3 regions of the Paucilactobacillus salsurae genome follow, and region 1 is predicted to be linked to each of the others. Evidence: predicted binding sites of a transcription regulator. Region 1 holds the regulator's gene; each other region holds the start of a gene.

The links. The regulator NrdR, encoded in region 1, represses ribonucleotide reductase genes. The targets are predictions, from matches to a motif close to ACACNATATATNGTGT.
Region 2: a site for NrdR is predicted at 877-892, ahead of nrdH (glutaredoxin-like protein NrdH). Genes of this name have one in related genera too.
Region 3: a site for NrdR is predicted at 967-982, ahead of nrdD (anaerobic ribonucleoside-triphosphate reductase). Genes of this name have one in related genera too.

What each region holds. Positions count from the first base shown of each region.
Region 1 is NZ_BAAHWX010000001.1:127,990-130,268, reverse strand. It holds gene mutM (bifunctional DNA-formamidopyrimidine glycosylase/DNA-(apurinic or apyrimidinic site) lyase) at 1-485, shown strand, start outside; gene coaE (dephospho-CoA kinase) at 489-1,070, shown strand; gene nrdR (transcriptional regulator NrdR) at 1,096-1,551, shown strand; gene ACYVQZ_RS00705 (replication initiation and membrane attachment family protein) at 1,569-2,279, shown strand, end outside.
Region 2 is NZ_BAAHWX010000006.1:63,725-66,003, forward strand. It holds gene tadA (tRNA adenosine(34) deaminase TadA) at 1-130, opposite strand, end outside; gene ACYVQZ_RS06705 (class I SAM-dependent methyltransferase) at 130-741, opposite strand; gene nrdH (glutaredoxin-like protein NrdH) at 973-1,203, shown strand; gene nrdE (class 1b ribonucleoside-diphosphate reductase subunit alpha) at 1,300-2,279, shown strand, end outside.
Region 3 is NZ_BAAHWX010000012.1:3,965-6,243, forward strand. It holds gene ACYVQZ_RS08490 (ABC transporter substrate-binding protein) at 1-709, shown strand, start outside; gene nrdD (anaerobic ribonucleoside-triphosphate reductase) at 1,041-2,279, shown strand, end outside.

The DNA.
Region 1 (2,279 bases):
TGGTCAAAACTGGCGATGAAATGACAGTCGCTGGTTTAAAGACAATTGGGCCTGAACCAACAGAAGAGGCATTAACAATTGAGTATCTGACCAAGATCATGCATAAGAGTCATCGCGAAATAAAGCCATTTTTGTTAGATCAAAGTAACGTGGCTGGTTTGGGAAATATCTATGTTGATGAAGTGTTATGGCTGACTAAAATTCATCCACAACAGCATGTTAATTTAGTTCCTAAAAAAGTGATTAAGCAACTACGGCAAAACATTATTGAGGAACTCGCTCTGGCAACAAAAAACCATGGTACTACCGTTCATTCGTATACGAATGCGTTTGGGGACGCGGGTGCGTTTCAGCACCAACTTCATGCGTATGGTAACGTAGGAAAACCATGTGAACGATGTGGCACCAAAATGGTTAAAATTAAGGTTGCGCAAAGAGGCACGACTTTTTGCCCCCATTGTCAAGTGTTAAAGGAAGATGATTAGGGTATGCTATTAGGATTAACAGGCGGCATTGCTACTGGTAAAAGCACAGTTAGCACTATTTTTAAAGAAAGACAGATCCCAGTTGTTGATGCAGATGTGATTGCCCATCAGGTTGTCGCAGTTGGGAGTACCGGATTAAAGCAAGTTATCACGCAATTTGGTAAACAATTATTAAATGCTGACGGTAGTCTCAATCGTACTGAACTTGGTCGAATTGTGTTCAATGATTCAAAAAAACTGACAAAATTGAATCAGATTATGCAACCGCTGATTAAAACAGAGATTCAACATCAAGTGGAGCAGCTAAAACTAAACCATGACCTAATCATCTTAGATGCACCACTACTATTTGAACAGGGGTATGATAAAAGCGTTGATCAAATAATGGTTGTGAGCGTACCAGCGCCAATGCAGTTACAACGCTTGATGGAACGTGATCACATTGATCGATCACAAGCAATGGCCAAAATTCAGTCACAGATGTCTTTAGATAAAAAAGTTGCTAAAGCAACTATTGTCATTGATAATTCGGGAACTGTTAGCGAAACAAAACAACAAGTATTACAATGGTTAAATACAAGATGATTTATTGAAAGTGGGGAATGACACCATGCTGTGTCCACATTGTCAACATAACGGATCAAAAGTCGTTGACAGTCGTCCGTCAGAAGATGGCCAAAGTATTCGAAGACGAAGAGAATGCGAAAAATGCGGTTTTCGTTTTACGACCTTTGAACGAGTCGAACAATCACCGTTACTAGTCATCAAAAAAGATGGTACGCGCGAAGAGTTTAATCGTGAAAAGATTCTTAAAGGCGTGATTCGCTCAGCTGAAAAACGTCCGGTTAGCATGGAAAGCATGACGGCCTTAGTTGAAAAAGTTGAGACTGAAATTCGGACCACCGGCGAAAGTGAAATCAACAGTCAAGTCATTGGCGAATATGTCATGAATGAATTAAAAACGTTAGATGAAGTGGCTTACATTCGCTTTGCCAGTGTCTATCGTCAATTTAAAGACATGGAAGTCTTTTTAAGTGAATTACAAAATATGGTTGATAAGAAATAAAGAGGAAACTAGTAGCAATGACACAAACAAACAACTTAAATCCAAATACAGGGTTCATTATTTGTTTATCACAAAACTACACCCAATTCTCAGAGCAAATGTTGAATCGCTTTTATCAACCCATTTTGGGACCCAATGCATTTAGTTTGTATTATCTATTGAAAACAAAGGTCAGGGCCCATCCCATGATTTCCAATCGTCAAAGTCATACTTTGCTACTTTCCTGGCTAGGGATTGACATTTCGGATTTTCAAAAAGCCAAAGAACGGTTAGAAGCATTGCGGTTGTTAAAAAGTTTTGTTGGTCATGATGGCTTAGGAGAATTTGTAGTATACAAGTTGTTGCCAACATTGCCTGAAGATGCCTTTATTAATGATGATTTACTGAGCGTTTTATTGTTAGAAACGATTGGTGAGCATGAGTACCAACGGTTAATTGATGAAACAACGCAGTTTCAATTTGATACTACTAAACTGATAAATAGTTCAGCTTCTTTTTTTGAGAGTTTCCACATTAACCAAGAAAAAGTTGAAAACATCCCAACTGTTATTTCTGAAAGCCGGACTAAATTTGTTGTGGAAAAGCAACCACATGATGACATTGTCTATTCTAAATTTGATTTTCAATTGTTGAATTCACTGGTTAATAGTCAGGGTGTTTCAGAGGCTGAGATTCAAAAAAACAAACAACTCATTAATACTGAATATAACGTCTATGGCATCGATGAA
Region 2 (2,279 bases), on a different contig from region 1:
CACGGCCAATAATTTCACCATGATAAACAACTACGGCTCCAATTGGTACCTCATCAATCATTTTTGCTTGCTGAGCTTCACTAAGTGCCGCTTTCATGTAGGTATTAATTTGTGTTTCAGACAACGCCATTAGTTTTCACCTGTCAAAATACTCTTCAATATATAGTAGCCTTTATTGCGTTTAACAATCTCGCAATTACCAAATGTATCTATCATTAAATTTTTGGCTGACGGTGCACCCTGTTTTTTTTGTAGGACCACCCACAGGGATCCATTTTCTACTAAATGTTGCTTGGCCTGGCTAATAAAATTATCCACAACTTTTTTACCTGCTCGCACAGGTGGATTAGTTAAAATGACTGCGTATTTTGCTTGAATATTTTCATAACCATCGGAAGAAAAAATATTAACATTATCAATTTGATTTTGTTGTGCATTTTCAGTTGCTAACGAAAGGGCTAATTCATTCACGTCGACCATATCAATTTCACGCTCAGAAAATTGTTTAGCCAGTGCCAAACCGATTGGACCATAACCACAGCCTAAATCTAAAAATTTACCTGCTGGTGCATCTGTTAATGTGGCTGCTTCTAATAATGTCCGACTACCATAATCAACGGTTGTTTTCGAAAAAACACCGTTGTCGGTAATAAAATGGAGCTCATGTCCTAATAAATCAAACGCCCACGTTTTACGGTCGTGAACGACGTCCGGATTTTGTGTATAATAGTGATTATTCATTTTAAAATCTCCCAAATATAGTAGCTCCATAATACCAAATTTATTTCTAGAAAAAAATCTATTTCATTTGTTGCTTACAAAATGTAATGGGCATCACGTTTTGACCACAATATGTGGTCTTTTTTAATAAATACACCACAATATGTGGTGTATTTTTGATTGCTTTTTTTGAATTTCGCTGTATACTAATAATCAGTAATTCAGAAAAAAAGGGTAACGAAGGTGATTCACATGGGTAAAATAACAATCTTTTCAAAAAATAATTGTGTACAATGCAAGATGACGAAACGTTTCCTTACGGAACACAATGTTAACTTTGTTGAACACAATATTGATGACCAACCTGAATACATAGACAGCTTAAAGCAAGAAGGCTTTCTTGCAACCCCAGTCGTAAAATTAGGTGACGGTCGTGCATTTTCTGGCTTTCGTCCAGACGTATTGCGCCAAATAGCAATGTAATTCTACGTTGTCAACTAAGTAAGAAGACGGGTCATCTACTTGGCCCGTCTTTTATTTATTTAAAAAAGTATAGCAGAGAAAGTGAGTGGAATAATCGTGTCTCTAAAAAATTTATCAAACGTCACATATTATGATCTCAACAATGAAATTAATATTCCCGTTAACAATCAAATTCCATTAAATAAAGATCAGGAAGCACTACAAGCATTTTTGGATGAAAATGTCATTCCAAACACGAAAAAGTTTTCTTCATTAGAAGAACGTATCAATTATCTTTTAGAAAACAACTATATTGAAGAAGGTTTTATTCAAAAGTATGACTTAGATTTTATCGAGCAACTTTACGATTATCTTCGTTCACAAAATTTCCACTTTAAATCATTTATGGCGGCCTACAAATTTTATGCCCAGTATGCCTTAAAAACGGATGATAATGCTTATTATCTTGAAAACTTTATCGATCGTGCCGCAATGAATGCACTCTACTTTGCTGACGGCAACGAAGAACTTGCCATGAGTTTAGCTGATGAAATTATTCATCAACGTTACCAACCTGCTACCCCATCATTTTTAAATGCTGGTCGTAAGCGTCGTGGTGAACTTGTCAGTTGTTTCTTAATTCAAACGACTGATGACATGAATACAATTGGCCGCACAATCAACTCCGCACTTCAATTATCACGAATTGGTGGCGGTGTTGGTATTAGTTTATCTAACTTGCGTGCAGCTGGCGATCCTATCAAGGGGATTGAAGGTGCTGCTAGTGGCGTAGTTCCCGTAATGAAATTATTGGAAGATAGTTTTTCTTACTCTAACCAACTTGGTCAACGCCAAGGGGCCGGTGTCGTTTATTTGAGCGTCTTTCACCCAGATATTATTCAATTTTTATCTGCAAAAAAAGAAAATGCCGATGAAAAAATTCGTCTGAAGACACTTTCACTAGCTGTTACCGTGCCAGATAAATTTTATGAACTCACACAACAAAACAAGGATATGTATTTGTTCAGTCCTTATGATGTTGAACGCGAATATGGCACCCCATTTTCATATGTTGACATCACCAAAGAATATGACAA
Region 3 (2,279 bases), on a different contig from region 1:
TGTGAAAGATCAACAAACCCCATTAGTGGCACTTGCTGCACTGATGGATCATAATCGTTCAGGATTATTAACTAACAGTGATATTAAGTCACCGAAAGACTTGACGCATCGAACATATGCGACATTTGGTTACCCAACTGAGCAGCACATTATTGGCGATACGATTAACGCTGATGGGGGCGATTTTAGCCAAACTAAAATGATTTCAAATGACATGATTTTCGACCCAGTAACCGATCTACAGCAAAGAAAATATGATGGTATTTTTGTCTACCATCATTGGGAAGGACTCATGGCTAAACTGGCAAATAATAATGAACACTACAATTTCTTTTATGTGAAAGACTTTGTGCCGGCGTTTGATTATTACACACCCGTAATTGCAGCCAATCAAAATTTTGTTGATGACAATCAAACAGTTGTCCGACAATTTTTGCAAGCTACAGCTCATGGTTACGCGGCAGCTAAAAATGATCCTGAAGATGCTGCCAAAGTTTTAATGAGATATGTCCCTGATCGAATGTTGCAACGAGAGTTAGTAGTGGCTTCTCAAGTAGAGGTTAGCCAGCACTATCGTCTTGCAGATGACCAGTCATTTGCTCCAATTGATGAACAAAACTGGCGTTTATTTTATGACTGGTTAAATCAACAAGGATTGGGTCAACAAATTGATCCAAGTATTGGATTCGATAATCAATACTTGAATTAGAGACCACAAAGTGTGGTTTAGGTAACAATATGTGGTGATAGACCAGTTTTAAAATGCATAAAAATGGCCTAGCAAATAATAAGTCATTTAGTGTGAATTTTAAGCATTGGTCGTACACAATTGATTATCGCAAATCTGAATTAAACAGGGTTGTCTTCTGTAATCAAATGATTAGCGAATCAGACAAAACAAGCTAAAAATTAAAATTAAATAAAAATGCATAAAACACAATATATTGTATTAATTAATTAAAGTTAACACAACATATTGTGTTTTTATGTATTTGGGCTTAGTATTATTAGTAACAATTTTAATGCTTGGAGGAATCAAAATGGATGTAAAACTAACTGCGCAACAGTCATTAGATCTATTAAAAAAAATAACGGTTGTTAAACGTGGTGGTGCGACAACCAAATTTTATGGATATAAGATTTTGTTTGTTTTGCATCAACTAACTGATGATGAATTGCTCATTCAAAGTGTTTGCCAATCGTTAGCGCAACACTTTGAAAATGCTGACGAAGTAACAACTGAAGAAATTGCAGACGAGTTAGTGTCAATCTTACAGGCATCCGATGCCACTGATGAAGCTAATGCCTACCTCAAAAAGTTTCATGAAAATCAAGCTGCATTTCAAGCAGCCATTGATCCACAACATCGCCTAAATAAATTATTTAATCAAAGTGATGATGTCGTTCATGAAAATGCCAATAAAGACAGTAAAGTATTTAATACACAGCGTGATTTAGAGGCGGGTTCAGTGAGTCGCGCCATTGGCTTGAAAATGTTACCAGAAATGGTGGCTAAAGCACATTTACGAGGCGATATTCATTGGCATGATCTGGATTATTCACCAGCAACACCAGAAACAAACTGTTGTCTCATTGATTTTGATGAAATGTTGACTAACGGTTTTAAGATCGGAAATGCCTGGGTTGATTCGCCCAAATCAATTCAGACAGCCACTGCTCAAATGTCACAGATTATTGCCAATGTAGCATCACTACAGTATGGTGGCTGTTCGGCTAATCGTGTGGATCAACTGTTAGCGCCTTACGCACAGTTAAATTACGATAAACATTTGGCTGATGCTAAGCGTTGGATTGCGCCTGACAATCAGGATGCATTTGCTAAGGAAAAGACCACCAAAGACATTTATGACGCGATGCAAGCGTTAGAATACGAAATTAACACCTTGTATTCATCACAAGGTCAGACACCATTTACAACGGTTAATTTTGGTTTAGGGACGAATTGGATTGAACGAGAAATTCAAAAGGCAATTTTGCAAGTGCGCATCAAAGGATTGGGCAAAGAACACCGAACAGCTATTTTTCCGAAGTTAGTTTTTACAGTAAAACGTGGATTGAATCTCAATCCTAATGATCCAAACTACGATATTAAGCAATTAGCATTGGAATGCTCAACAAAAAGAATGTACCCAGACTTGTTAATGTATGACAAGATTGTTGAATTAACCGGTAGTTTCAAAACACCAATGGGTTGTCGTTCATTTTTACAAGGGTGGAAAGATGAGAATGGTAAAGAAGTTAATTCAGGCCGGATGAAT